Regions from separate parts of the Streptomyces sp. NPDC051684 genome, predicted to be linked through region 3. Evidence: riboswitches for the same ligand, from Rfam matches in the RefSeq annotation. Region 3 holds a riboswitch; each other region holds the start of a gene.
What was found. Region 3 has a riboswitch for cobalamin ahead of nrdI (class Ib ribonucleoside-diphosphate reductase assembly flavoprotein NrdI). Riboswitches for the same ligand answer to the same signal wherever they lie in the genome.

Region 1: another riboswitch for cobalamin. It lies ahead of metE (5-methyltetrahydropteroyltriglutamate--homocysteine S-methyltransferase); the one in region 3 lies ahead of nrdI (class Ib ribonucleoside-diphosphate reductase assembly flavoprotein NrdI).
Region 2: another riboswitch for cobalamin. It lies ahead of ACIA8D_RS27140 (HoxN/HupN/NixA family nickel/cobalt transporter); the one in region 3 lies ahead of nrdI (class Ib ribonucleoside-diphosphate reductase assembly flavoprotein NrdI).
Region 4: another riboswitch for cobalamin. It lies ahead of ACIA8D_RS28120 (ABC transporter substrate-binding protein); the one in region 3 lies ahead of nrdI (class Ib ribonucleoside-diphosphate reductase assembly flavoprotein NrdI).

Annotation. Positions count from the first base shown of each region.
Region 1 covers NZ_JBITCS010000025.1:13,561-20,602, reverse strand. Annotated here, with positions in the region: gene aceA (isocitrate lyase) at 1-646, shown strand, start outside; gene ACIA8D_RS27565 (NUDIX domain-containing protein) at 701-1,114, opposite strand; gene aceB (malate synthase A) at 1,183-2,781, shown strand; gene ACIA8D_RS27555 (3-hydroxybutyryl-CoA dehydrogenase) at 2,778-3,668, shown strand; cobalamin riboswitch at 3,842-4,067, shown strand; gene metE (5-methyltetrahydropteroyltriglutamate--homocysteine S-methyltransferase) at 4,230-6,548, shown strand.
Region 2 covers NZ_JBITCS010000024.1:60,152-67,193, forward strand. Annotated here, with positions in the region: gene ACIA8D_RS27115 (VOC family protein) at 1-409, opposite strand, end outside; gene ACIA8D_RS27120 (class I SAM-dependent methyltransferase) at 509-1,219, opposite strand; gene rho (transcription termination factor Rho) at 1,564-2,721, shown strand; gene ACIA8D_RS27130 (GNAT family N-acetyltransferase) at 2,752-3,243, shown strand; gene ACIA8D_RS27135 (inorganic diphosphatase) at 3,309-3,812, shown strand; cobalamin riboswitch at 3,816-4,032, shown strand; gene ACIA8D_RS27140 (HoxN/HupN/NixA family nickel/cobalt transporter) at 4,063-5,181, shown strand; gene ACIA8D_RS27145 (GTP-binding protein) at 5,349-7,042, shown strand, end outside.
Region 3 covers NZ_JBITCS010000038.1:26,137-33,178, reverse strand. Annotated here, with positions in the region: gene metE (5-methyltetrahydropteroyltriglutamate--homocysteine S-methyltransferase) at 1-1,673, shown strand, start outside; gene ACIA8D_RS33995 (hypothetical protein) at 1,766-2,074, shown strand; cobalamin riboswitch at 2,139-2,363, shown strand; gene nrdI (class Ib ribonucleoside-diphosphate reductase assembly flavoprotein NrdI) at 2,534-2,977, shown strand; gene nrdE (class 1b ribonucleoside-diphosphate reductase subunit alpha) at 3,025-5,142, shown strand; gene nrdF (class 1b ribonucleoside-diphosphate reductase subunit beta) at 5,183-6,202, shown strand; gene thiI (tRNA uracil 4-sulfurtransferase ThiI) at 6,208-7,042, shown strand, end outside.
Region 4 covers NZ_JBITCS010000026.1:2,643-9,684, forward strand. Annotated here, with positions in the region: gene ACIA8D_RS28110 (PepSY-associated TM helix domain-containing protein) at 1-1,202, opposite strand, end outside; gene ACIA8D_RS28115 (hypothetical protein) at 1,416-2,150, opposite strand; cobalamin riboswitch at 2,222-2,364, shown strand; gene ACIA8D_RS28120 (ABC transporter substrate-binding protein) at 2,394-3,479, shown strand; partial or broken gene ACIA8D_RS28125 (FecCD family ABC transporter permease) at 3,515-4,578, shown strand; gene ACIA8D_RS28130 (ABC transporter ATP-binding protein) at 4,575-5,366, shown strand; gene ACIA8D_RS28135 (haloacid dehalogenase type II) at 5,469-6,167, shown strand; gene ACIA8D_RS28140 (alpha/beta fold hydrolase) at 6,180-7,031, opposite strand.

The DNA.
Region 1 (7,042 bases), on a different contig from region 3:
GGCCGCCGACATCGCCGACGTGCCGACACTGATCGTCGCCCGCACGGACGCGCTCGCGGCGAACCTGCTGACCAGCGACGTCGACGAGCGCGACGCCGGGTTCGTCACCGGCGAGCGCACGGCCGAGGGCTTCTACCGCGTCCGCAACGGCATGGCCCCCGTCATCGCCCGCGGCCTCGCCTACGCCCCGTACTCCGACCTCATCTGGGTGGAGACCGGCACCCCGGACCTGGCGCAGGCCCGCGAGTTCGCCGAGGCCATCCACGCCGAGCACCCGGACCAGATGCTCGCGTACAACTGCTCGCCCTCCTTCAACTGGAAAGCCGCCCTGGACGACGACCAGATCGCCAAGTTCCAGCGGGAGCTGGCCGCGATGGGCTACCGCTTCCAGTTCATCACTCTCGCCGGCTTCCACTCCCTCAACCACGGCATGTTCGACCTCGCGCGCGGCTACGCCGAACACGGCATGACCGCCTATGTCGACCTGCAGGAGCGGGAGTTCGCCGCGCAGGAACACGGATTCACCGCCGTGAAGCACCAGCGCGAGGTCGGCACCGGCTACTTCGACCAGGTCTCGACGGCGATCAACCCCGCCTCCTCCACCACCGCTCTGACCGGGTCCACCGAGGCCGAGCAGTTCCACTAGGACGTGGCGGGCGGTGCGCCTCACCGGGTCTCCTCGGTCACCCGGTGAGCGCCCTCACCCGGCGAGCCGCTCCATCCTGCCCAGGTCGCGCAGCAGCGGCAGCAGATGGTGTTCGACGGCGGGGGCGAGCCTGAGTCCCGCTTCCCGCCCGTCGGTCCAGCGCAGGGCGGACAGTTCGGCCGCGGGGACCGGATCGCCGATGAGCGTCGTGGTGAAGACCGTCAACCGCATCGGTACGCCCTCCAAAGCCGCCCTCTCCTCCACCACCGTGAGCGGTTCGAGCCGACCCGGCTCGACGCCCAGTTCCTCGCGCAACTCCCGCACCAGCGTCTCTTCCGGTTCTTCGCCCGGCTCGGGCTTGCCGCCCGGAACGAAGTAGACGTCCGGCGCCGCCCGTTTGCTCACGACGAGCAGTTTTCCGTTCTCGACGACGGCCGCCGCGACGACCTTCATGACTGTGTGATCCATCCCCGCATTGTGCAACCCGCTCCTCCCAGTCCTCGTACCTTCGCCTCCTCCCTCCCTCAGGAGATCCGATGTCCCCGCAGCTCATCGCCAGGCCCGTTCAGGTGCTCGCCGCTCCGGGCGACCGCCACGACGAGATCCTCACTCCCGCCGCGCTCGACTTCATCGGTACGCTCGCCCGAACCTTCGCCTCGGACCGCGAACGCCTGCTCAAGGAGCGTCGGCGCCGGGCGCTGCGGCTCGCCGAGGGATACCCGCTCGACTTCTCGATGGTGACGCGGCGGATCCGTGAGGACGCGCACTGGCGGGTCGCGCCTCCGGCTCCCGGTCTCGCCGACCGGCGCGTGGAGATCACGGGACCGCCCGAGCGCCGGATGACCGTCAACGCGCTCAACTCCGGAGCGAGGGTCTGGCTCGCCGACTTCGCGGACGCCACGGCACCGACCTGGGACAACGTGATAGGCGGGCAGCTCAACCTGCTGGACGCGATCGAGCGGCGCATCGACTTCACCACCGAGGCGGGCAAGGTGTACCGGCTTGCCACCGATCGGCCCCTGGCGACGATCGTGGTCCGCCCCCGCGGCTGGCACCTCGACGAGGAGCACCTGGAGGTCGACGGCCGCCCGGTGCCGGCCGCGCTCGTCGACTTCGGCCTGTACTTCTTCCACTGCGCGCAGCGGCAGATCGACGCGGGACACGGCCCGTACTTCTACCTGCCCAAGCTGGAGAACCGCGAGGAGGCGCGGCTGTGGAACGACATTTTCGTCCTCGCCCAGGACCTCCTCGGCATCCCGCACGGCACGGTCCGGGCCACGGTCCTCATCGAGACGATCACAGCGGCGTTCGAGATGGAGGAGATGCTGTACGAACTGCGCGAGCACAGCGCCGGGCTGAACGCGGGACGCTGGGACTACCTCTTCAGCGTCATCAAGACCTTCGGCCACCGGAGCGACTTCTTGCTGCCGGACCGCGCCCGGGTCACCATGACCGCGCCTTTCATGCGGGCGTACACCGAACTCCTCGTCCGCACCTGCCACAAGCGCGGCGCCCACGCCATCGGCGGGATGGCGGCACAGGTGCCGAGCAAGGACCCCGAGGCCAACGAGGCCGCGTGGGCGAAGGTCCGCCTGGACAAGGAGCGCGAGGCCGAGGACGGCTTCGACGGATCCTGGGTCGCGCACCCGGCGCTGGTCCCGCTGTGCCGGGAGGTCTTCGACGGCGTGCTCGGTGACGAGCCGCACCAGCTGAGCCGGACCCGCGAGGACGTGGAGGTGACACCCTCGCAGCTGCTCGCGGTCCGCAAGGTGAGCGGTCCACCGACACCCCAGGGTGTGCGCACCAACGTCTCGGTCGCGGTCCGCTACTTCGCCGCCTGGCTGCGCGGACAGGGCGCGGTCGCACTGGACGGTCTCATGGAGGACGCCGCCACCGCCGAGATCGCCCGCGTCCAGGTCTGGCAGTGGCTGCGCCACCGGCAGGTCGACCGGGAGACGGTCCTCGCTCTCCTCGAAGAGGAACTCTCCGCTCTCGTGGCCGAGTTCCCCTTCGCTCCCCTCGACGAGATCCGTGCGCTCTTCGAGCGCACCGCGCTCGCCACCGAACTCCCCCTCTTCTTCACGCCCGACGCCTACACGCGCCACCTCGTGCGGACCACGGAGCGGCAGTCATGACCATCGACGTGAACCGTATGGGAGTCGTCGGAGGCGGCCAGATGGGCGCGGGCATCGCCGAGGTCTGCGCCCGGGCCGGCATCGACACGATCGTGTGCGAGGCCGACGCCACAGCCGTACAGCGCACCCGCGACCGCATCACGGCCTCGCTCGGCAAGGCGGTCGACCGGGGCAAGTGCACAGCCGCGCAGGCGCAGGGCGCACTCGGCCGGACGACGTTCACCGGGGAACTGGACGATCTTGCCGACCGGCAACTCGTCATCGAGGCGATCGTCGAGAACACCGACGACAAGACGGAACTGTTCGCCGCTCTCGACAAGATCGTCGAGGATCCGGCCGCCGTGCTCGCCACCAACACCTCCTCGATCCCCGTCATGCGCCTCGGCATGGCGACCGGGCGCGCCGACCGCGTCGTCGGACTGCACTTCTTCAATCCGGTGCCGGCCCTGCCCCTGGTCGAGGTCGTCACATCGCTGCACACCTCGGCCGGGACCGCCGCGCTGGTGGAGCACTTCGCCACGGGGACACTCGGCAAGACCGTGGTGCGCTCCCGTGACCGCGCCGGGTTCGTCGTCAACGCGCTGCTCGTCCCGTACCTCCTGTCGGCGATCCGTATGACGGAGTCCGGCTTCGCGACACCGGCCGACGTCGACCACGGCATGGAGCTCGGCTGCGCACATCCCATGGGACCGCTGCGGCTCGCCGACCTGATCGGGCTCGACACCGTCGCCGCGATCGCCGAATCGCTCTACGAGGAGTTCAAGGAGCCGCTGTACGCACCGCCGCCACTGCTCCAACGCATGGTGGAGGCAGGCCTGTTGGGGCGGAAGACCGGGCGGGGCTTCCATGTCTACGAGCAGGTGGCCACCGAGAACCACCGGGGCTGAGGGGCCCGGGTACCGCCGCCGGAATGAGGGACGGCGACGGTTGAGCCCGTGGGGCGTGGGTCGGCGCACGACGCCGGTCCACGCCCCACGGGCTTTCGGCCGTCCAGCTCTCAGGTGGCCCATCTCACCGTCCGGAATCCGGACCATCTGGCCACTCTCCGCCACCGGCCCGTAGGGTGAGCGCTGCAGCTGGTTCGCCCCGTCCGCCAGGCGGGATGCGTCGCAAGAGGGAACCCGGTGGGAATCCGGGACTGCCCCGCAGCGGTGAGTGGGAACGACCGCCGTCATACGCACTGGGTCCGACAGACAGGGCCTGGGAAGCGACGGCCAGTAGATGTCCTCCATGACAGGAGGACGCGCCCGCGAGTCCGAAGACCTGCCATCTGCCCGTGCGCGTACGACGCGCGCACGGACATTCCGGTGACCTCGAGGGCGGGTCGGCGTACATATCCGGCGAACGATCGCGCCTTTGCCGCGCGAGGTCGTACCGCCGTTTCTGTCGCTCCTTCGCGCGCTCGGGTCTTCGGGATCCCAGGGATACGTCTCTCGAAGGAGAACTCCGTGACCACCAAGACCGCAGCCGCGGCAGCACGGGCCACCGTGTACGGCTACCCGCGCCAGGGCCAGAACCGAGAGCTGAAGAAGGCGATCGAGGGGTACTGGAAGGGCCGCATCACCGCCGACGCCCTGCGTACCACCGCCGCCGAACTGCGCCGCACCAACCGTCAGGAAATGGCGGCGGCCGGCATCGACGAGGTCCCCACCGGTGACTTCTCCTACTACGACCACGTCCTCGACACCACCGTCATGGTCGGTGCGATCCCGGAACGCCACCAGGCCGCCGTCGCTGCCGACGCCCTCGACGGGTACTTCGCGATGGCCCGCGGCACCCAGGACGTGGCGCCGCTGGAGATGACCAAGTGGTTCGACACCAACTACCACTACCTGGTGCCCGAGTTGGGTCCGGACACGGTGTTCACCGCCGACTCCACCAAGCAGGTCGCCGAGCTGAAGGAGGCCCTCGCCGAGGGCCTCACCGCCCGACCGGTTCTGGTGGGCCCGGTCACGTACCTCCTGCTGTCGAAGCCGGCGCCGGGCGTCGCCACGGACTTCGACCCGCTGACGCTGCTGGACCGGCTGCTGCCCGTGTACGCCGAGGTCCTCGCGGACCTGCGTGCCGCCGGTGCCGAGTGGGTGCAGCTCGACGAGCCCGCCCTGGTCCAGGACCGTACCGCGGCCGAGCTCAACGCCGCCGAGCGCGCCTACCGCGACCTCGGTACCGCGACCGACCGGCCGAAGCTCCTTGTGGCCTCCTACTTCGACCGGCTCGGCGATGCCCTTCCGGTGCTCGCCAAGGCGCCCGTCGACGGCCTCGCCCTCGACTTCACCGACGCCGCGGCCGCCAACCTCGGCGCGCTCGCCGCCGTCGGCGGTCTGTCCGGCAAGCGGCTGGTCGCCGGTGTCGTCAACGGGCGCAACATCTGGGTCAACGACCTGGAGAAGTCCCTCGCCACGCTCGGCACCCTCCTCGGCCTCGCCGACCGCGTCGACGTCGCAGCCTCCTGCTCCCTGCTGCACGTGCCGCTGGACGCCGCCCTGGAGAAGGACGTCGACCCGCAGATCCTGCGCTGGCTGGCCTTCGCCCGCCAGAAGACCGCCGAGATCGTCGCCCTCGCCAAGGGCCTCGCCCAGGGCACGGACTCGATCACCGCCGACCTGGCGGTCAACCGGGCCGCGCTGTCCTCCCGCGCCACGTCGCCGATCACCCGCGACCCGGCGGTGCGCGCCCGTGCCGCCGCCGTCACGGAGTCCGACACCCGTCGCGCCCAGGCGTACCCGGAGCGGGCGACGGCCCAGCGCGTCCACCTGGGACTGCCGCTGCTGCCGACCACGACCATCGGCTCGTTCCCGCAGACCACCGAGTTGCGCACCGCCCGGGCCGACCTGCGCACCGGCCGCATCGACACGGCCGGCTACGAGGGGCGCATCAGGAACGAGATCCGCGACGTCGTCTCCTTCCAGGAGAAGACCGGCATCGACGTCCTCGTGCACGGCGAGGCCGAGCGCAACGACATGGTGCAGTACTTCGCCGAACAGCTCACCGGCTACCTGGCCACGCAGCACGGATGGGTGCAGTCCTACGGCACCCGCTACGTCCGCCCGCCGGTCCTGGCCGGGGACATCTCCCGCCCCGAACCGATGACGGTGCGCTGGACCTCGTACGCCCAGTCGCTGTCGGACCGCCCGGTCAAGGGCATGCTCACCGGCCCGGTCACCATGCTCGCCTGGTCCTTCGTCCGCGACGACCAGCCGCTCGGCGACACCGCACGCCAGGTCGCCCTGGCCCTGCGCGACGAGGTCAACGACCTTGAGGCGAACGGCACTTCGATCATCCAGGTCGACGAGCCGGCACTGCGCGAGACCCTGCCGCTGCGCGCCGCGGACCACGCCGCGTACCTGGAGTGGGCGACCGAGGCGTTCCGGCTGTCGACGACGGGGGTGCGGCCGGAGACCCAGATCCACACGCACATGTGCTATGCCGAGTTCGGCGACATCGTCCAGGCCATCGACGACCTCGACGCCGATGTCATCAGCCTGGAGGCCGCCCGCTCACACATGCAGGTCGCCCGCGAGCTGGCCGAGCACGGCTACCCGCGCGAGGCCGGGCCGGGTGTCTACGACATCCACTCCCCCCGCATCCCGAACGCCGAGGAGGTATCCACCCTGCTGCGCAAGGGACTTGAGGCCATTCCCGCCGAGCGCCTGTGGGTCAACCCGGACTGCGGCCTGAAGACCCGCGGCTGGACCGAGACCCGGGCCTCCCTGGAGAACCTGGTGTCCGCCGCACGAACCGTGCGAGCGGACCTCGACCCGGCCTGACGCATTGCGGTGGGGGCGCCGGTCGCACAGGGCGCCGGCGCCCCCACCGCCGCACCCGAGCGCCTTTCACGAAGCAGGGGGACAGTCGTGAAGCAAGAGCCGACGACCGTAGTCGTCAACGGAAAACCCATGATCGCCGTACCGGTCAAGCAGTACGAGTCCCTCCTCGCCCTGCGCAGGCAGCTGGGGGCCCAGGGAGCGCGTATGCAGTCACTGCGGAGAGCACTCAGCGATGTGGCCGACTTCCTGGAACGGCTCGCTGCGGCCGATCGTGAGCGCACCGATCCGGTCCTTGAGGCCTCGACGGACACGAGGACGGATTCTTCGCGGGCGCGAGCCTCTTCGAGCCCAGCGGGCGCGTCCGCCGGCCGGCGGACGCCTGTCGATCGACGCGGACCGGCGCACGCACGTGCCGTATCCGGTCGAGGGGCAGGGATTCTGATTTCCAGTCCGGTCTCCTGTCCGGAGGCCCGCCCCATCGCACCTCCCGTATG
Region 2 (7,042 bases), on a different contig from region 3:
CGGGCTCGTTGACCTTCTCGAAGCCCTCGTGGGTGTCGGGCTGCCACACACTGAAGACGACGCCGGCGGGGTCCTGGGCGGTGAGCATCGTGCCGAAGGACGCGACCTGCATCGGGTCCATCATGAGGCTGCCGCCCGCGTCCTTGATCCGCTCGGCGACCGAGCCGATGTCCGCGGTGGCGAGATACAGGTTCCAGGCGGGGTGCACGCCCTCCGCGCCCGGCATCTGCGGCACGAGCGCCGCCACATGCTTGCCGTCGGGCGTCTTCGCCTGCGTGTAGTTGCCGAACTCGGCGCTGCCCTCGTCGTAGGTCCAGCCGAACAGCTCCGCGTAGAAGCCCTTCGCGGCCTCCAGGTCGGGGAACATGGCGTCGGCCCAGACCGGCGCGCCTTCAGGACGAGCGGACATGTCGCGACACCTTCCGTCGGCCACCGGACACGACGCGGCCCGGCAGGTACGGCTCCACGCTAGGCGCGGCGGGCCTGCTGCGCGATCCGGCGGGACCCGTCAGCGACGCGTGGCCACCACCAGTCGGCACCGGGGGCTGCCGTCCGGGCGGTCGCCGAGATCGGGCAGCGCGTGCAGGGCGACGTCGAACCCGGCGCGGTCCAGCGCGCGGCGGACGTCGCCGAGCCGGAACGGCCGGTAGTACATGACGAACGGGGGCCGCCACACCGCGTTGCGCACCCGCATCGCACCGTCGAAGCCGAGCATCGCCCAGTAGGCCGGCGAGGCGGGGCGCGCCGGCGCGGGCAGCGGGAACGCGAACTGCCCGCCGGGGCGCAGCACTTGGCACACCTCGGAGAACAGCCGCGGCCACTCGCGCGGCAGGAAGTGTCCGAACGCCCCGAAGCTCACCACCAGGTCGAAGACCTCGCCGAAAGGCAGCGCGAGCGCGTCCGCGCGCACGCAGTCGGCCGTCGGCTCGCCGCGCCGCGCGACGTCCAGCATGCCGCCGCTGAAGTCCACGCCCACGGCCCGCCCGACCCCCGCCTCACGCAGCACGCGCAGGCCCGCCCCGGTGCCGCAGCACAGGTCGAGCCCGGTGTCGTACGGGCCGAGACCGGCGAGCGCGCGGCCCACGGCGTCGAGCACGACGTCCGGGGTGCGGAACGGCGTATGGTCGAACTTCGGCGCCAGCAGGTCGTAGCCGCGCTCGACCGAGGACAGCGCCTGAACGGCCAGCTCGCGGAGGGTGGGGCCCTGATCGGTGAACATGGCCGATCAGCATAGGGCGCGCGGACGCCGGCATCGGGGCTTGCCGCGCGGCAGGGGTCGGGTGGTACGGTCAAGGCGGTACATGTGCTCGCCCGTTTCGAGGCGCCGGTACCGAATCTCTCTTTTCAGCGCACGCGGTTCGACATCTCTTTGTCACCGCACGGCGCACGTCATTCCTGGTCAGCGGCTTCTGGCGGGCTCTTCACCCGTTGCCGCGACACCGGGTTCTCCCCGGCCGCGGGGCGCGCTCTGCCGCCCCTGCCACTCGCCGGATCCCTCCCCTTCCCTGCCCCCTCACGCCCCTCGCGTCCGCGGCCCAGGCCGCGAAAGGACCTGTGATCGCCATGACCACGACCACCACCACACCAGCCACGAGCACCACCACCGATTCCCAGGAACAAGAACCCGTCCGCGCCGCCGGCGTCCTCGACATCGGCGGGAACGGGCACGGTTTCCTGCGGGCCGCCGACCTGGAACCCACGTCGCACGACGTCCAGGTCCCCGCCCACCTCATCCGCCAACTCGGCCTGCGCAAGGGCGACTTCGTCGAGGGCGCGCGCGGCAGGCCGCGCGGCCTCGCACACGTCGAGACCGTCGGCGGGGCCCCCGCGGAGACGGCCCGCCGCCGCCCGCGCTTCGCCGATCTCACCCCGCTGCACCCCAGCGAGCGCTTCCGCCTGGAGCACCCGGCCGCCGGGCTTGCCGGACGCGTCGTCGACCTGTTCACACCCATCGGCAAGGGACAGCGCGGCCTGATCGTCGCGCCGCCGAAGACCGGCAAGACGGTGCTGCTGCAGCAGCTCGCCGCCGCGTTCGCCGCGAACCACCCCGACGTCCACCTCATGGTGGTGCTCGTCGACGAGCGCCCCGAGGAGGTCACCGACATGCGCCGCTCCGTGCGCGGCGAGGTGTACGCCTCGACGTTCGACCGCCCGGCGAAGGCGCACATCGCGCTCGCCGAACTCGCCGTGGAGCGCGCCAAGCGCCTCACCGAGCAGGGCCGCGACGTGGTGATCCTTCTCGACTCCCTCACCCGGCTGTGCCGGGCGCACAACAACGCGGCCTCCGCCAGCGGCCGCACCCTGTCGGGCGGTGTCGACGCCGCCGCCCTGCACGGCCCGAAGCGCTTCTTCGGCGCGGCCCGCGACGCCGAGGAGGCCGGCTCCCTGACCATCCTCGCCACCGCCCTCGTCGACACCGGCTCCCGCGCCGACGACTACTACTTCGAGGAGCTCAAGAGCACCGGCAACATGGAGCTGCGCCTCGACCGCGTCCTCGCGCAGCGCCGCGTCCACCCCGCCGTCGAGCTCACCCCCTCCGGCACCCGCCGCGATGAACTCCTGCTCCCCGCCGCCGAGTTGACCGTCACCCGCGGACTGCGGCGCGCCCTGCAGAGCCGCGACCCCGCCGCCTCCTACGAGGCCCTGCTCGACAAGCTGCGCCAGAGCCCGGACAACGCCGCGTTCCTGCGCCAGGCGCACTCCACGGTGCCCACCGCCTGACCCCGCCCCCGAGTACGTAATACTCGACACATGAACGCGAGCATTACGCGCCGTGGCGGGCCCCCGGCCGTCAGCGTCCGGCGGGCCACCGCCCGGGACGCCCGGCGCCTCACCCGCCTCGTGCGCGGCTCCACCGCCTACCGGGACCCCTACGCCTCCATGGTCGCGGGCTACCGGGTGGGCCCCGACTACATCGAGGCGCACCACGTCCACGTAGCCGTGGACGTGGCCGACGAGCGGGTGCTCGGCTTCTACGCGCTGCTCACCGAGCCGCCGGAGCTGGACCTGATGTTCGTCGCGGACGAGGCGCAGGGCCGGGGCATCGGGCGGCTGCTCGTCGACCACATGCGGGCGCAGGCCCTGGCGGCGGGCCTGGACCACGTCCGGGTCGTCGCGCACCCGCCCGCCGAGGGCTTCTACCGCGGCATGGGCGCGCACCGCACCGGCACGGTGCCCGCGCGCCCGCCGGCCGTCGCCTGGGACCGGCCCGAACTCGAATTCCCCATTCCCCCGGCCGCCTGAGGGGTTCCGCCCTCGCCCGCCACGGCGCACACTCGGGGGCGTCGGAATGCGGCAAGGAGGCCACATTGGGCAGCAGTCAGGCACGCGCCGAGGCGTTCGACGTGATCGTGGAGATCCCGCAGGGGTCCCGGAACAAATACGAGATGGACCACGATCTCGGCCGGATCCGGCTCGACCGGATGCTGTTCACGTCGACGCAGTACCCCGCGGACTACGGCTACATCGAGGGCACGCTCGGCGGTGACGGCGACCCGCTGGACGCGCTCGTCCTGACCGGCGACGCGACGTTCCCCGGCTGCGCCATCGAGTGCCGGGCGATCGGCATGTTCGTGATGAGCGACGAGAAGGGCCCGGACGAGAAGGTCCTGTGCGTACCCGCGCACGATCCGCGGCACGACGCGACCCGGGACATCGAGGACATCCCCGAGTTCGACCGCCTGGAGATCACCCACTTCTTCGAGGTCTACAAGGATCTCGAACCCGGCAAGTCGGTCGACGGCTCCAACTGGGAGGGCCGGGAGAAGGCATACGAGGAGATCCGCCGGGCCCGTGAGCGCGCTTCCGACTAGGTAGTAGGGTGGTCGGGCCGTGGTGCTCGGGAAGACCGGTGACGGCCCCTCAGGGGCCCATTCCGGAGCGGCCCTCGCCACTGTGATCGGGTTTCGGACAGCGACGTCCGGAGCGCGCCGTTCCATCCTGTACGCCACTGGCGGCCACCAGCCGCTGGGAAGGCCGGAACGGCGGGCACGCCCGTAAGCCAGGAGACCGGCCGCGGCATCTCACGAAGTGATCCACGAGGTGCTGGAGCGTGATCGACGCATGACCCTGCCCGGGAACTCCCCGACCCCTGCCCTGAACACCCCTCCCCCTGCCTTCCGCTGGCGCCGCGAGGACACGCTGCGCACGGCCGGCCTGATCGCGGTGATCGCCGCGCTGCACGTCGTCGCGTTCGGCGTGCTCTTCCTGCTCGTCGTCCCCGAGCACTACGAAGTCGGCAACAAGGCCTTCGGCATCGGCCTCGGCATCACGGCGTACACACTCGGGATGCGGCACGCCTTCGACGCCGACCACATCGCCGCCATCGACAACACCACCCGCAAGCTGATGGCCGACGGCAAGCGGCCCGTCTCGGTCGGCTTCTGGTTCGCGCTCGGCCACTCCAGCGTGGTCGTCGCGATGGCGGCGCTCGTCGCGGGCGGCGCGGCGCTCGCCGGCACGCTGTTGAACGACGGCTCGACCACCCACCAGGTGCTCGGCGTCGTCGGCACGACCGTCTCCGGTACGTTCCTGTACCTCATCGCGGCGCTCAACCTCGTTGCCCTGATGGGGATCCTGAAGGTCTTCCGGGCGATGCGCGCGGGCTCGTACGACGAGCGGCGGCTCGAGGAGCACCTGGACTCGCGCGGGTTCATGAACCGGATCCTCGGCCGCTTCACCAAGTCGATCACCCGGCCCGGCCAGATGTTCCCGCTGGGCTTCCTCTTCGGGCTCGGCTTCGACACCGCGACCGAGGTGACGCTGATGGTGATGGCGGGCAGCGGCGCCGCGGCGGGCCTGCCGTGGTACGCGATCCTGTGCCTGCCGCTGCTGTTCGCCGCGGGCATGAGCCTGTTCGACACGCTCGACGGCACGTTCATGAACTTCGCCTACCAGTGGGCGTTCTCCAACCCGGTGCGCAAGGTGTTCTACAACCTCACCATCACCGGCCTGTCCATCGCGGTCGCGTTCTTCATCGGCACCATCGAACTCGTCGGCGTCCTGCACGACAAGCTCGACCTGAGCGACGCGGTGACCGGGTGGATCGCCGGGCTCGACCTCGACAACGTCGGGTACGTCATCGTCGGTCTGTTCGTCGCGGTGTGGGTGGCCGCCCTCGCCTACTGGCGGCTCGCCAAGGTCGAGCAGCGGTGGTCGGCGCGGATGGCCGACGCCGGATAAATCGGTTGCCGGGGCGCCCGGCCCGCTGCTGCACTGATCTCGACGCGGCAGCCGGCCGCGCGTCCCCGAGCGTGAGGACCGATCCATGCGCACTGCAGTCCTGATCCTTTCGAAGGCCACCGCGAATCCCGCCGTGGCACTCCCTTCCTTCAAGGACTCGACTGCCAGTGGCATTGCTGAATCTTGGAATTCTCGCGCACGTCGACGCCGGTAAGACCAGCCTGACCGAGCGGCTCCTGCACACGGCCGGTGTGATCGACGAACTCGGCCGGGTCGACGACGGAAGCACCCGCACCGACTCCCTCGACCTGGAGCGCCGGCGCGGCATCACCATCAAGTCGGCCGTGGTGTCGTTCCCGGTCGACGGCACGAACGTCAACCTCGTGGACACGCCCGGCCACCCCGACTTCATCGCCGAGGTCGAGCGCGTCCTCGGGGTGCTCGACGGGGCGGTGCTCGTCGTCTCCGCCGTGGAGGGCGTACAGGCGCAGACCCGCGTCCTGATGCGCACCCTGCGCCGGCTGCGCATCCCCACCGTGGTGTTCGTGAACAAGGTCGACCGTGCGGGCGCCCGCGAGTCCGCGCTCCTGGACGACCTGCGCCGCAAACTCACGCCCGCCGTGATCCCGATGAACACGGTGCCGCACGGCCTCGGCGGCCGGGACGCCCACTGCGTTCCCTACGCCGCCGAGGACACGGCCCATCGCGCCCGCCTCGTCGACGTGCTCTCGGCCCGGGACGACGCGCTCCTGGAGGCGTACGTCAAGGACGAGGAGTCGGTCACGTACGGCCGACTGTTCGATGCGCTCGCCGACCAGACGGCGTGCACCGAGGCGCATCCGGTGTACTTCGGCTCGGCGATGACGGGCGCGGGGGTCGACGCCCTCATGGACGGCATCACGCGGTTGCTCCCACCCGCCGACGAGGCGCCTCAACTGCCGCTGTCGGCCCGCGTGTTCAAGGTGGAGCGCGGTCCGGCCGGCGAGAAGATCGCGTACGCCCGCGTGTTCACGGGGGCGCTGCGCGTCCGCGAGCGGCTCGCACTGCCCGGCGGCGGGGAGGAGCGGGTGACGTCGGTGCGCGTCTTCGCGGACGGGGCGGACGCACCGCGTACGGAGGCGGGCCCCGGGCAGGTGGCGCGCCTGTGGGGGCTCGGCGGCGTACGCGTCGGGGACGACCTCGGCGAGCGCCACGTCCCGGTCGGGGAGCACCACTTCGCGCCGCCGACCCTGGAGACGGTCGTCGACCCCGACCGGCCGGGGCGGCGCGGCGCCCTGCTCGCCGCGCTCACCCAGCTCGCCGAGCAGGACCCGTTGATCGGGCTGCGACAGGACGACATCCGGCAGGAGATCTTCCTGTCGCTCTACGGCGAGGTGCAGAAGGAGGTCGTACAGGTCACGCTCGCCGAGGAGTTCGGGCTCGACGTGACGTTTCGGGAGTCGACGCCGCTGTGCGTGGAGCGGCCGACGGGCTCCGGAGCGGCGGCCGAGGCCATGAAGGACGAAGCGAACCCGTTCCTGGCGACCATCGGCCTGCGGGTCGACCCGGCGCCGGTCGGCTCGGGCATCGCGTTCCGGCTCGGCATCGAGCTCGGCTCCCTCCCGCTGGCCTTCATCAAGGCCGTCGAGGACAGCGTGCACAGGACGCTGCGCCAGGGGCTGCTCGGCTGGCAGGTCACCGACTGCACGGTGACGCTGACGCGCTCCGGGTACGCCCCGCGGCAGAGCCATGCGCACGCGATCTTCGACAAGTCGATGTCGAGCACGGGGGCCGACTTCCGCGGGCTGACCCCGCTGGTCCTGATGAGCGCGCTCGCGCGCGCGGGCACGGCGGTGTGCGAGCCGATGCACCGCTTCCGCCT
Region 3 (7,042 bases):
CCCTGGTCCAGGACCGCACCCCGGCCGAGCTGAACGCCGCCGCCCGCGCCTACCGCGACCTCGGCGCCCTCACGGACCGCCCCAAGCTCCTCGTCGCCTCCTACTTCGACCGGCTCGGCGACGCCCTGCCCGTGCTCGCCAAGGCGCCCGTCGAAGGCCTCGCCCTCGACTTCACCGACGCAGCCGCCGCCAACCTCGACGCGCTCGCCGCCGTGGGCGGACTGCCCGGCAAGCGCCTCGTCGCCGGCGTCGTCAACGGCCGCAACATCTGGGTCAACGACCTGGAGAAGTCCCTCGCCACGCTCGGCACCCTGCTCGGCCTCGCCGACCGGGTCGACGTCGCCGCCTCCTGCTCGCTGCTGCACGTCCCGCTCGACGCGTCCCTGGAGCGCGACATCGACCCGCAGATCCTGCGCTGGCTCGCTTTCGCCCGCCAGAAGACGGCCGAGATCGCCACGCTCGCCAGGGGCCTCGCCCAGGGCACGGACGCGATCACCGCCGAACTCGCCGTCAACCGCGCCGCCCTGTCCTCCCGCGCCACCTCGCCGATCACCCGCGACCCCGCGGTGCGGGACCGCGCCGCCGCCGTCACCGGGTCCGACACGCGTCGCGCCCAGGCGTATCCGGAAAGGGCTGTCGCCCAGCGTGCCCACCTCGGGCTGCCGCTGCTGCCGACCACCACCATCGGCTCGTTCCCGCAGACGACCGAACTGCGCACCGCACGAGCCGACTTGCGGACCGGGCGGATCGACACCGCGGGTTACGAGGAGCGCATCAGGAACGAGATCCGGGACGTCATCTCCTTCCAGGAGAAGACCGGGATCGATGTCCTGGTGCACGGTGAGCCCGAACGCAACGACATGGTCCAGTACTTCGCCGAGCAGCTCACCGGCTACCTGGCGACGCAGCACGGCTGGGTGCAGTCGTACGGCACGCGCTATGTCCGGCCGCCGGTCCTGGCAGGCGACATCTCCCGCCCCGACCCCATGACGGTGCGCTGGACCACGTACGCCCAGTCGCTGTCCGACCGCCCCGTCAAGGGCATGCTGACCGGGCCCGTGACCATGCTCGCCTGGTCCTTTGTCCGCGACGACCAGCCGCTCGGCGACACCGCACGCCAGGTCGCACTCGCCCTGCGTGACGAGGTCAACGACCTTGAGACGAATGGGACTTCCGTCATCCAGGTCGACGAGCCCGCCCTGCGCGAGACCCTTCCGCTGCGCGCGGCGGACCACGCCTCGTACCTGGCCTGGGCCACCGAGGCGTTCCGGCTGACGACCGCCGGCGTGCGGCCGGAGACCCAGATCCACACGCACATGTGCTACGCCGAGTTCGGCGACATCGTCCAGGCGATCGACGACCTCGACGCCGACGTCATCAGCCTCGAAGCGGCCCGCTCCCACATGCAGGTCGCGCACGAACTGGCCGAACACGGCTACCCGCGCGAAGCGGGCCCCGGGGTCTACGACATCCACTCCCCTCGCATCCCCAGCAACGACGAGGCGGCATCCTTGCTCCGCAAGGGGCTGGAGGCGATCCCTGCCGAACGGCTGTGGGTGAACCCGGACTGCGGCCTGAAGACCCGCGGCTGGCCCGAGACGCGAGCGTCGCTGGAGAACCTCGTCGCGGCCGCACGCACCGTCCGCGGCGAACTGGACGGCTCCACGGCCTGACCCCGACCGGGCAATGGCCACCGGGCCGGGGCAACGAGCGCCCCGGCCCGGCACGTCGTAGCACCACGGCTCCACCCTGGGGGGACACAGTCATGCAACGCGAGCCGCAGCACATCACCATCGACGGTCGGCGCATGGTCGCCCTGCCACTTCCCCAGTTCGAATCGCTGTTGGCGCAGCGCAGACAGCTCGGCGCACAGAGCTCTCGCATGCAGTCGATGCGCGGAGCCCTGTCGGACGTGGCCTCGTTCCTGGAGCGGCTTGAGGCGGCCTGGACACAGAACGCGGAGGACGAGGAACTCGTCACCGAGCTGCGCCGACACGCCCGGCACACACGCGCCCTCGGCGGCACCAAGCGGTCCGGAAGGAGCCCGAAGACGCGAAGGAAGCGACGGAGTTAGGTTTACCTAATTTTCGACTGCGACACAACATCTGGCTTGCCTGCATTCCCCTGGACCTAGATGTAGTGTTCTCCGTGCTGGTGGTTCGCCGGGCGCATACGTGCCGGGCGAGGCAAGAGGGAACCCGGTGAGATTCCGGGACTGCCCCGCAGCGGTGAGCGGGAACGACCGCCGTCACACGCACTGGGCCCTGTCGAACAGGGGCTGGGAAGCGACGGCCAGTAGGTGTCCTCCGGTTCGGAGGGCGGGCCCGCGAGTCCGAAGACCTGCCACCGGCGTGCGCACCGATCCGCGGTGCGTGCGCTTCGAGGCCCCGAGGGAGGGCCGCGTGGCAGTGACCCGGACGTGGCCGAGGTGTGTCGTCACCTCGCAGCCCCCTGTTCGGCATCCACGCCTCCGCCTCCCTTCCCGCCCTCGAAGGACCGATACGGGAACGAGCGAGAGGAGGCGACGGAACCGTTGAGCGGTCTCGTGTATTTCTCCAGCGTCTCGGAGAACACCAAACGCTTCGTGGAGCGCCTGGACCTGCCGGCCGTGCGTATCCCCCTGCACCCCCACCGCGAGGGCATGCCGGTCGTCACCGATCCGTACGTGCTGGTCGTGCCGACCTACGGCGGCGGGGAACGCGCGGGCGCGGTCCCCAAACAGGTGATCCGCTTTCTGAACATCGAGGCCAACCGCGCACTGCTGCGCGGCGTGATCGCCTCGGGCAACACGAACTTCGGCGTCGACTACTGCCTGGCCGGCCGGGTCATCTCGGCGAAGTGCAGTGTGCCGGAGCTGTACCGATTCGAACTGCTGGGCACGGACCGCGACGTCCGCGCCGTACGAGAAGGGCTGGAGAGGTTTTGGACACGACACTCACCGACGACCGGACGAGCGACGGTCAGGCGGACGGCGTGAGCACCCTCACCCCGGCGGTCACGGTTCCCGCGGCCCAGCGCGAGTCGGTGGGCACGCGCAAGGACTACCACGCGCTCAACGCGATGCTGAACATGTACGACTGCGACGGCCGCATCCAGTTCGACCAGGACCGCGAGGCCGTCCGGCAGTACTTCCTGCAGCACGTGAACCCCAACACGGTGACCTTCCCGACCCTCCAGGAGAAGATCACCTACCTCATCGACCACGACTACTACGAAGCGGAGCCGATTCGCCGCTACGACTGGGCCTTCATCGAGGGCCTGTACCGGCAGGCCTACGCCCACGAGCACCGCTTCCGCACCTTCCTCGGCGCCTTCAAGTACTACACGTCGTACACCCTCAAGACCTTCGACGGATCGCAGTACCTGGAGCGGTACGAGGACCGCGTCGTCGCCACGGCGCTGTACCTGGGCGCGGGCGACGAGACTCTGGCCTCACGCCTCGTCGACGAGATGCTCAGCGGTCGCTTCCAGCCGGCCACGCCGACCTTCCTCAACGCGGGCAAGGCCCAGCGAGGCGAACTGGTCTCGTGCTTCCTCCTGCGCGTCGAGGACAACCTGGAGTCCATCGGACGCGGCATCAACTCCGCGCTCCAGCTGTCCAAGCGCGGTGGCGGCGTGGCCCTCCTCCTCACGAACCTGCGCGAGCAGGGCGCGCCGATCAAGAAGATCGAGAACCAGTCGTCCGGCGTCGTTCCCGTCATGAAGCTCCTTGAGGACTCCTTCAGTTACGCGAACCAGCTCGGCGCACGGCAGGGCGCGGGCGCGGTCTACCTCCACGCGCACCATCCGGACATCATGCGGTTCCTCGATACGAAGCGGGAGAACGCGGACGAGAAGATCCGCATCAAGACGCTGTCGCTGGGCGTGGTCGTTCCCGACATCACTTTCGAACTGGCCAAGCGCAACGAGGACATGCACCTGTTCTCGCCGTACGACGTGGAACGCGAGTACGGCCGCCCGCTGTCCGACCTCTCGGTGACCGAGCACTACGACGACCTGGTGGCCAATCCGCGCGTGCGCAAGACCACGATCAGCGCCCGCGAGTTCTTCAAGACGATCGCGGAGCTGCAGTTCGAGTCGGGCTACCCGTATCTGCTGTTCGAGGACACGGTGAACCGGGCCAACCCGATCGAGGGCTGGATCAACATGTCCAACCTCTGCTCGGAGATCCTCCAGGTCAACACGCCCAGCACGTACGACACTTCGCTCGGCTACGAGACCGTGGGCAAGGACATCTCCTGCAATCTCGGGTCGCTGAACATCGCGGCCACCATGGCCTCACCCGACTTCGGCTCCACGGTCGAGACGGCGGTGCGGGGCCTGACGTCCGTCTCGGACCAGTCGCACATCGACGCGGTGCCGTCCGTGGCCCACGGCAACGACCAGTCCCACGCCATCGGCCTCGGCCAGATGAACCTGCACGGCTACCTCGCCTCGCAGCGCATCCACTACGGCAGCGAGGAGGGCGTCGACTTCACGAACATGTACTTCTACGCCGTGGCCTATCACGCGCTGCGCGCCTCCAACCGGCTGGCGATCGAGCGTGGCGCCGCCTTCGACGGTTTCGCCACGTCCGCCTATGCCGACGGCTCGTACTTCGCCAAGTACACCGGGCAGACGTGGGAGCCCGCGACCGAGCGAGTGCGGACGCTGTTCGCCGACGCCGGTGTGCGGCTTCCCACGCAGGACGACTGGCGTGCTCTGCAGGCGTCGGTCCAGGAGCACGGGATCTACAACCAGTACCTCCAGGCCGTGCCGCCGACCGGGTCGATCAGCTACATCAACGACGCCACCGCCTCCATCCACCCCATCGCCTCCAAGGTGGAGATCCGCAAGGAGGGCAAGCTCGGCCGTGTCTACTACCCGGCACCCCACATGGACAACGACAATCTGGAGTACTTCCAGGACGCGTACGAGATCGGCTACGAGAAGATCATCGACACCTACGCGGCGGCCACTCAGCATGTCGACCAAGGGCTGAGCTGCACGCTGTTCTTCCGGGACACGGCCACGACCCGTGATCTGAACAAGGCCCAGATCCACGCCTGGCGCAAGGGCATCAAGACCCTCTATTACATCCGGCTGCGCCAGGAGGCCCTGGCCGGCACCGAGATCGAGAACTGCCTGGCCTGCACTCTCTGATCTCCCTCCCCTGCCCGCACTCCTCGCGAAAGCACGAACGATGACGACCATCCCCGCCCTGGCCGAACTCTCGGTCACGCCTCCGTCCTACCGGCACAACCCGGCCGCCCGGCTGCGCCCCGTCAACTGGAACCGGGTCACCGACGAGAAGGACCTGGAGGTCTGGAACCGGCTGACCTCCAACTTCTGGCTGCCGGAGAAGGTGCCGCTGTCCAACGACGTGGGCGCCTGGCAGCAGCGGCTCAGCGCCGACGAACGCACGCTCACCATGCGGGTGTTCACCGGGCTGACCATGCTCGACACCGTGCAAGCGACCGTCGGCGAGATCGTGCAGATCCAGGACGCCCGCACAGAGCACGAGGAGGCGGTGTACACGAACATCGCCTTCATGCAGGCCGTGCACGCCCGCAGCTACTCGTCGGTCTTCTCCACCCTCTCCACGACACCGGAGATCGATGACGCCTACGAGTGGGCTGTCGGCAACGACGTACTCCAGCGGCGCTGCAAGGCGGTCCTCCAGCACTACTACGGCGACGACCCGCTCAAGCGCAAGGTCGCCTCGACACTGCTCTCCTCGCTCCTGCTGTACGCCGGGTTCTACCTTCCGCTGCACTTCTCGACGCACGCCCTGCTCACCAACACGGCCGACATGATCCGCCTGATCCTGCGCGACAAGGCGGTGCACGGCTACTACTCGGGCTACAAGTACCAGCGGGGTCTGGAGAAGCGGTCCCCGGCAGAGCAGGAGCAGATGCGGGCCTTCACGCACGAACTCCTGGATCATCTCTACGAGTTGGAGCTGGAGTACTCGGGTGAGCTGTACGAGCCGCTCGGACTGATGGACGACGTCGCGGTCTTCGTCCGCTACAACGCCAACAAGGCGCTCATGAACCTCGGCTACCCGGCCCGCTTCGGCGCGGACGAGACCGAGGTCAATCCCGAGATCCTCGCTGCCCTGTCCCCCGCCGCGGACGAGAACCACGACTTCTTCTCCGGGTCGGGCTCCTCGTACGTCATGGGCAAGGCCGAGGACACGGACGACGACGACTGGGACTTCTGACTTTCATGCCCGACCAACCCTTCGTGCCCGCGCAGCGGCCCACCGCCTCGTACGGGCCCTGCGTGCTGCTCAAACACGGCGAGATCTTCCTCAAGGGGCGCAATCGTCACCGGTTCACTGAGCGGCTGCACGACAACCTGCGGGTCGCCCTGCGCGGTGTCGGCGGCTCCACGTGGATCAAGACCGCCCAGAACGTGACCGTGCTGGGCGGCGACGGCTCGGTCAGTATCGAGGCACTGGTGGAGCGCGCGCAGCGTGTGGTCGGGTTCAACTCCGTCGAACCGGCCGTGCGCGTCCCGAGCACTCTCGCCGACATCACTCGAGCCGGCGTCGACGCGTTGCGGGAACGTGCGGCCCTCGGGCCCGTACGGAGTTTCGCCGTGCGGGCCCGGCGGCGGGACAAACAGTTCCCGCTGACCTCGTCCCAGGTGGCCGCGCGGGTGGGCGCCAGCCTCAAGGAGGCGATGCCGAACCTGCCGGTGGAGCTGAAGCGCCCGGAGGTCCTGCTGTCCATCGAGATCGACCGCAAGGAGACGTACCTGTCGTGGACGCGTCTGCCGGGCTTGACGGGTCTGCCCGTCGGGTCCAGCGGCCGGGCACTGGTTCTGCTGTCCGGCGGATACGACTCCCCCGTCGCCGCCCACCGGGCGATGCGGCGCGGTCTTTCGTGCGACTTCGTGCACTTCAACGGCGCCCCGTACACGAACCCGTCGTCGGTCTACAAGGCGTACGCACTCGCTCGCGAGCTGAACAGATACCAACCCGCCGGCACCCTGCATGTAATCGCGCTCGGCAAGGCGCAGAAGCAGCTCGCCGTCGCCGGAGCAGGCCGACTCCAGG
Region 4 (7,042 bases), on a different contig from region 3:
CGCCCGAAGGCGGAGCCGCGTCCGCGCTGCCACCACATCCGATACCCCCACACGATCAGGAGCACCACGGCCAGGGCGAGCGCGCCGAGGGCGATCTGGTTGACGAGGCCGAACAGGTTGCCGGTGTGCAGGTCGATGCCCCAGCGGGACAGCTTGGCGAGCACCGGGTAGTCGGCGAACCGCACCACGTCCGTGACCCGGCCGCTCGCCGGGTCGACGGCGACGGCATCCTGCTTCTCCGGCCAACTCCGTTGGATCTGCTGGACGACGTACGCCGAGGAGGCGTCGGCGGGCGGGACGATCTCCACCGGGTTCGAGAGGCCTTCGGCGCGGGCCGCCTTCAGCACCGCGTTCAGGCCGACGCCGCCGTCGCTTCCAGGCGCACTCGACCCGCCCATGTCGTGCCCCGCGTGTTCGCCGCCGGAATCCGGGGCCGCGGTCGCGGTGACGGCCGGTGTCGTCTGGCCGAGCGCGGCACGCAGGTCGGTGATGCTCGCACCCGCGTACGTCGACCAGGTCAGGCCCGTCGCGGACAGGAAGAAGAGTCCGAGCGCCGCCCAGACGCCCACCGACCCGTGCAGCGAAAGGGTCCGCCTGCGGCCGCTCGTGCCGCGGATTGCGCGGCGGGAGCGGCGGCGGCCGAACCAGAGGACGAGGCCGCCGCCCGCGATCACCCACGTCCAGCTCGCCGCGAACTCGCTGTAGAGACGGCCCACTTGGCCGAGGTGGAGGTCGCGGTGGAGCTCGTCGATCCAGGTGCGCAGCGGCAGCGCGCCGGTGGATCCGTACTGTTCGAGGGCGCCGCGGATCTCGCCGTCGTACGGGTTCACGAACACCGCGAGCGTGTGGTCGGCGTCGACTCCCGCGACGCCGGAGAGCATGACCCGGGTCGTCGCCCCGGCCTCGGGCGAGGGCCGCACGGCGCTGACGTCTCCTTCCGGATGAGCCTTGCGGGCGGCGGCGACCTGATCGGCGACGGGCAGCTCGGACCTGCCCACGGGAACGTTCAGCTCATGGGCGTAGACGATCTTCTCGGCCTGGAAGGAGCCCGCGTAGAGCAGGCCCGTGACCGCGGCGACGAACAGGAACGGGGCGACGAACACCCCGGCGTAGAAGTGCAGTCGAAGCACCAGCGGGCGAAGTGACGCCCAGGCCGACCGGGTGGCGGGCGGTGACGGCGGTGCGTCCCGGCCCTCTTCCACCGGCCGGGAATCCGGGGTGTCCGAGGTTTCGGAGGTGATGGACAACGTGGTCCTCCAGTTCTGGGCAGCACGGAGTCCGGGCGCGGGCCGCTCGGCCCTGGGCGCATCCGGATCCGGTGCGGTGCATGGGGACTCGGCCGCGCGGGCCCGCTCAGGGCGTGCGCACGGCCGACGCCCGAGGGTGCGGCGCAGCCTCGGGTGAACCGGCTGTCGTCAGGCGACAGCGTTCCCTGCGGGTGGACCTCTGGAGGTGATGGGGTCCGCGAGGAGGAGCTCGCGCGGCGTACGGTCGCGCCGGGCGCGGCGGACCCGGACGCGCGGCCGGTGCGGCGGAGTCGGAAGGCGGAACGGGAGCCTGAGCGGTGCGACGATCCGGCCGACGACGCACCTCGCGAGGCGGAACGCGGCCTGCTCACCGTACGCGAGCCACAGCCCGCTCAGCACGGCGGCCAGCAGGTGGGCCGTGAGCATGCCGGAAGATGACATGCCACCCATGTCATGACCGCCGTGTGCCATGTCATGTATGCCGCCCGTACCACTCATGCCACTCATCGGGGCCATGGCACCCGTCGAGCCGGCCGGCATGGACTGCATGGGCATGTCGCCCATTCCCGTGGGCTCCATGGGCGCGCGGCACAACACGTGGTCCAGCCACCGCCCGGCGACGGAACCGCCGGACGCCGCCGGGTGCGTGACCACCTGCGCCCACGAGAAGAAGACGTGCAGCGCCGCCTGCGCGGCCACCGTCAGACCCACGACCGGCAGGATTCCGCGCTCACGGCCGGTGGGCACCCACGCCGCCGCACCGGTGGCCGCGCATCCGGCGGCCAGAGCCCACCAGGGCACGGTGTCACCGGACATGAGCGTGTGCGCCAGCGCCGTGAGCAGCACGCAGACGGCCGCGAGCATCGCGGCCCGTCCAGCGCGAGCGTCCCGGCGTGTGGTCATGGCCGACCCATCTTGGCATCCGCGCCCCGGTGATCACCGGCAGGTTCGCAACCCGGCATGCGCACCGCGGAAGCCACGTAGGATCGCCAGGTCATCACCGCGACGGGTGACAGGAAGCCGGTGCGAATCCGGCACGGTCCCGCCACTGTGACCGGGCAGAGCGCGTCAACGCTGCCCGGGAGTCAGGTCACTGGCCCGTCGCGGGCTTGTTCCGAGGAGCGCGGACTCCGTAGGAGGCTTCACGTGTACGACGGTCCGTACCGTCCCCATGCCCTTCCCCCTTCCCCTGTGCGACGGCTCTCCCGTGCGCGGCCGCGGCGCTTCGCCGTGCGGGCCTCGGCCGCCCTCGCCGCGCTGTCGGCAGCGGTACTCACCGCCGGTTGCGGCCCGTCCGGCACGGCGTCCTCGGCGTCCGAGCGCGCCGACGACCGCCCGAAGTCGTCGACTGCCGAGGGATTCCCCGTCACCATCGACAACTGCGGCGTCAAGACGACGTACGACAGGCCGCCGTCGCGCGCGGTCACCATCCATCAGCACCCCGCCGAACTCCTGCTCTCCCTCGGTCTGAAGGACCGGATGGTCGGCACGGCGTTCCCCGACTCAGTCGTCCTGCCGAGCCTGCGCGAGGACTACGCGTCGGTGCCGGAACTGGCCACGCGGGCACCGTCGTTCGAGAACGTCCTCGAAGCCGAACCCGACTTCGTCTACGGCGGCTACTCCAGCGCGTTCGACGAGAAGGAGGGCCGCTCGCGCAAGGCGTTCGCCGACGCGGGCATCGACACGTACCTCAACCGCGAGTACTGCGGCGGGAAGAACGTGACGATGCGCGACACCTACGCCGAGATACGCACCATCGGCAAGATCTTCGGAGTCCCCGACCGCGCCGACGCCCTGGTGTCCGACCTCCGCCGACGGGTCGCGAAGGCGAGCACCGCCGTCCGCGACCGGCCGCGGGTCCCCGTGTTCGTGTACGACAGCGGGGACAAGTCCGCCTTCACCGCGGGCGGCAAGGGCCTGGGCACACAGCTGATCCACCAGGCGGGCGGCCGCAATGTGTTCGCCGATCTGGACGACGTGTTCGGCGATGTCTCCTGGGAGCAGGTCGTCGACCGCAGGCCCGAGGTCATCGCGATCTACGACTACGCGGGCGACAAGAGCGTCGAGCAGAAGAAGCGCTACCTGCTCGCGCAGCCCGCGCTCGCCGACGTACCCGCCATCAAGCACAAGCGGTTCGTCGTGCTGCCGTTGACCGCGACGCTGGTCGGGGTCCGGTCGGCGTACGCGGTGGAGGGGCTCGCGCGCGGGCTGCACCCGGAGAGCTTCACGTGACGGCGCCCGCGGTCACCGACAAGCAGCCGGCCGGCGTGCGGGACCGACACATCGGCCAGGGGGTGCGGCTCACCGCCACCCTGGTCGTGCTCGCCGCGCTGCTTCTCGTCTCGCTGACGGCCGGACTCGCCATCGGCTCGGTGCGGGTGCCGCCCGGTCAGGTGTGGGGCATCGTGACGCACGCGCTGGGCGCCGACTGGTGGGGCGGCGCGGACTGGTCCCGAGCGCGCGAGACGATCGTGCTCGACGTGCGGGCGCCGCGTGTCCTGCTCGGCGCGAGACCGGCGCCGGTCTCGCGGTCGTCGGCACCGCCCTGCAGGCCCTGGTGCGCAACCCGCTCGCCGAGCCGTACTTGCTCGGTGTCTCGTCCGGTGCCTCGCTCGGGGCGGTCGCGGTCCTCGTGTTCGGGGTCGGCGTGTTCGGGGCGATGTCACTGTCGGCGGCGGCGTTCGCGGGTGCGCTCGGCGCGCTCGTCCTCGTCTACGCCACCGCGCGCACGGGTGGACGCATCACGTCCGGCCGCCTGATCCTGTCGGGTGTCGCGGTCGCGTCCATTCTCAGCGCGCTGCTCAACCTGCTGCTCACCACGGACCGCGGCAACGAGGCACGTACGGTCCTCGCCTGGACGCTGGGCGGTCTGGGCGGGGTGTCCTGGAACTCGCTGTGGTTGCCGGGACTCGGCCTGCTCATCGGGATCGGCGTCCTCATGGTGCAGGCGCCGAACCTGAACCTGCTGCTCGCGGGCGAGGAGGCCGCCACGACGATGGGCCTGGACGTGGCCCGTTTCCGCGCGCGGATGTTCGTGCTGGTGTCGCTCGTGACCGGTGTGCTGGTCGCGGCGGCCGGGCCGATCGGCTTCGTCGGCCTGATGCTGCCGCACATCGTGCGGCTCCTCGTCGGCGGCGACCACCGGCGCGTGCTGCCGACGGCCGCCCTGGGCGGCGCCGTGTTCCTCGTCTGGGCGGACATCGCGGCTCGGACGGTCGCCGCGCCGATGGAGATCCCGGTCGGTGTGCTCACGGCGCTGTGCGGCGGCCCGTTCTTCCTGTGGCTGATGCGACGGGACGCGCGGCGCACGAACGCGGGAGGTGTCGGATGACGCCCGCCGATCTCGCGGTCGAGAACCTCACGCTGACAGCGGGTGCCCGACGGCTGGTCGACGACGTCTCGCTGACCGCCCGCCAGGGCGAGACCGTCGGCCTCGTCGGCCCCAACGGCAGCGGCAAGTCCACGCTCCTGCGGGCCGTCTACCGGGTGCTGCGCCCGGACGCGGGAACGGTGCGTGTGGACGGCGCCGACGCGTGGTCGCTGCCGGTGCGCCGCCTGGCCCGCACGGTGGCCGCCGTCGTGCAGGACGCGGGGGCCGACGTGGAGCTGACGGTGGCCGAGGTCGTCGCGATGGGGCGCGCCCCGCACAAGCGTCTACTGGCGGGCGACACGGCGCAGGACGCCGCCCTGATCGAGTCATCACTCGCCTCCGTGGACGCAGCCGATCTCGCCGACCGCCCCTTCGCCCAGCTCTCCGGCGGCGAACGCCAACGCGTCCTCATCGCCCGCGCCCTGGCCCAGCAACCGTCCCTCCTCGTCCTCGACGAACCCACCAACCACCTCGACATCCGGCACCAGTTGGAGATCCTCTCGGCCCTGCGCCGACTGCCCGCCACGGTCCTGGTGGCCCTGCACGACCTCAACCTGGCGGCCCACTACTGCGACCGCCTGTACGTCCTGCGGGAAGGGTCGGTCGTGGCGTCGGGTCCACCGGGCGAGGTGCTCACGCCACGACTCCTCTCCGAGGTCTACGAGGTGACCGCCGAGGTCGTCGTCCATCCGCGCACACGACGGCCGCAGGTGACATATCTGCCGACGGACGAAGGAGGTCTTGGGTAGGACAACCGGGCGACTCGGGAATCGGTGTGGCCGCCGGCCGCGTTGGATCAACCGTCGGCCGCACGCCCCTGCTTCGTCCGCTTCCTCCAGGAGACCTCACTCATGGCAGAGCTCACGTCAGAGCCAGAGATCGACGCCCTCGTGTTCGACGTGCTGGGCACACTCGTCGACGAACCCGCCGGGATCCGTGCCGGTATCCGCCGACTCGCGCCGGCCCTCGACGACTCCACGGTCGAGGAACTCCTGGGGCTGTGGCGGCACCACATTGAGCGCGAGCAGCGACGCGTGGTCGACGGTGAGCGGGCCTACGCCGCCAGCCAAGTCGTCGACCTGGAGGCCGCGCGGGTCGTCGCCGAGGCCGCCGGGGTCGACGATGCGGCGGCGGTGGCCGAGCTGGCCCTGGCGGGGCGCAGGCTCCCGCCGTGGCCGGACACGGTGGCGGGGCTTGCCCGGCTCGCGCAACGGTTCCCGTTGATCGGACTGTCGAACGCGAGCCGGACGGCGCTGCTCGGCCTCAACGCACACGCCGGACTGCGCTGGCACCAGGCGCTGTCCGCCGAGGACGCCCGGACGTACAAGCCGGACCCGGCGGTCTACCGGCTGGCCGTCGATGTCTCCGGGCTGCCGCCCGAGCGGCTCCTGATGGTCGCCACCCATGCCTGGGACCTGCGCGCGGCACAGGCCTTGGGCCTGCGTACCGCCTATGTCGCCCGAACCGTCGGCGACCCGCCGGTCGCCTCCGACCGGTTCGACGTGTACGCCGACGATCTGGCCGGACTCGCCACTCGGATCGGGGCGTGACAGCAGGGGGTCTCAGGTGTGCGGCAGGAAGTCGGCGATCTCCGCAGCCACGATGTCGGGGACGAGCGACGGGGCGAAGTGCATCTGGCCGGGGAACGCCGTGTACGTGACCTTGGGCAACGCGGACGCGAGACGGTCGAGGGTCGTCGGCATCGGCTCCCAGGTGTCGGCGCCGCGCATCAGCAGGGTCGGGACGATGATGTGGGACCAGCGCTCCACGTCCGCCGAGTCGGCGATCAGCGATTCGAGGTCGCGACACCAGCCGTGCGCCTCGTCGGGTTCGGCGTCCGGTTCGGCGTCCGCACCAGCATCCTCGGGCGTGCCCGACTCCATCAGGTCCAGGAGCGCCGCCGGGACACGGGCCACCCTCTCCGCCAGCAGCCGGTCGGCGCTCCGCTGGTCGCCCTTCGCGGTCAGCTTCTGGAACTCCGCCAGTACGGGGGCCAGTTCGGCGCCCACCGCGTACAGCGGCGGCTCCCACAGCACCAGCGAACGCACCGGAAGGCCGGCCGCCGCCGCGTGCAGGGCGACGTTGGCTCCGTAGGACATGCCGACCAGGTGCACGGGGCGGCCGATCGTGGTGACGAGTGCCGCGAGATCCGCCACCTCGTCGGCGAAGCGCTTGGGCGAGCGGCCCGGCCCGCTCGGCGCGTAGCCGCGGCGCGCGGGTGTCCACACCTCGTAGCGGTCGGCGATGCGTTCGGCCACCGGCTGCCAGGAGTGCGGCCCACCGCCCGACCCGTGCACCATGACGACCGGCGGTCCGGAACCGAACCGCTGGTAGGCGATGGCGGTCCCGTCGGTGGACTCGACGGATGTGACGGGCCCGAAGAAGGACTCGGGTGACTCGAATTCGCTCGGCATGCCAGGACCCT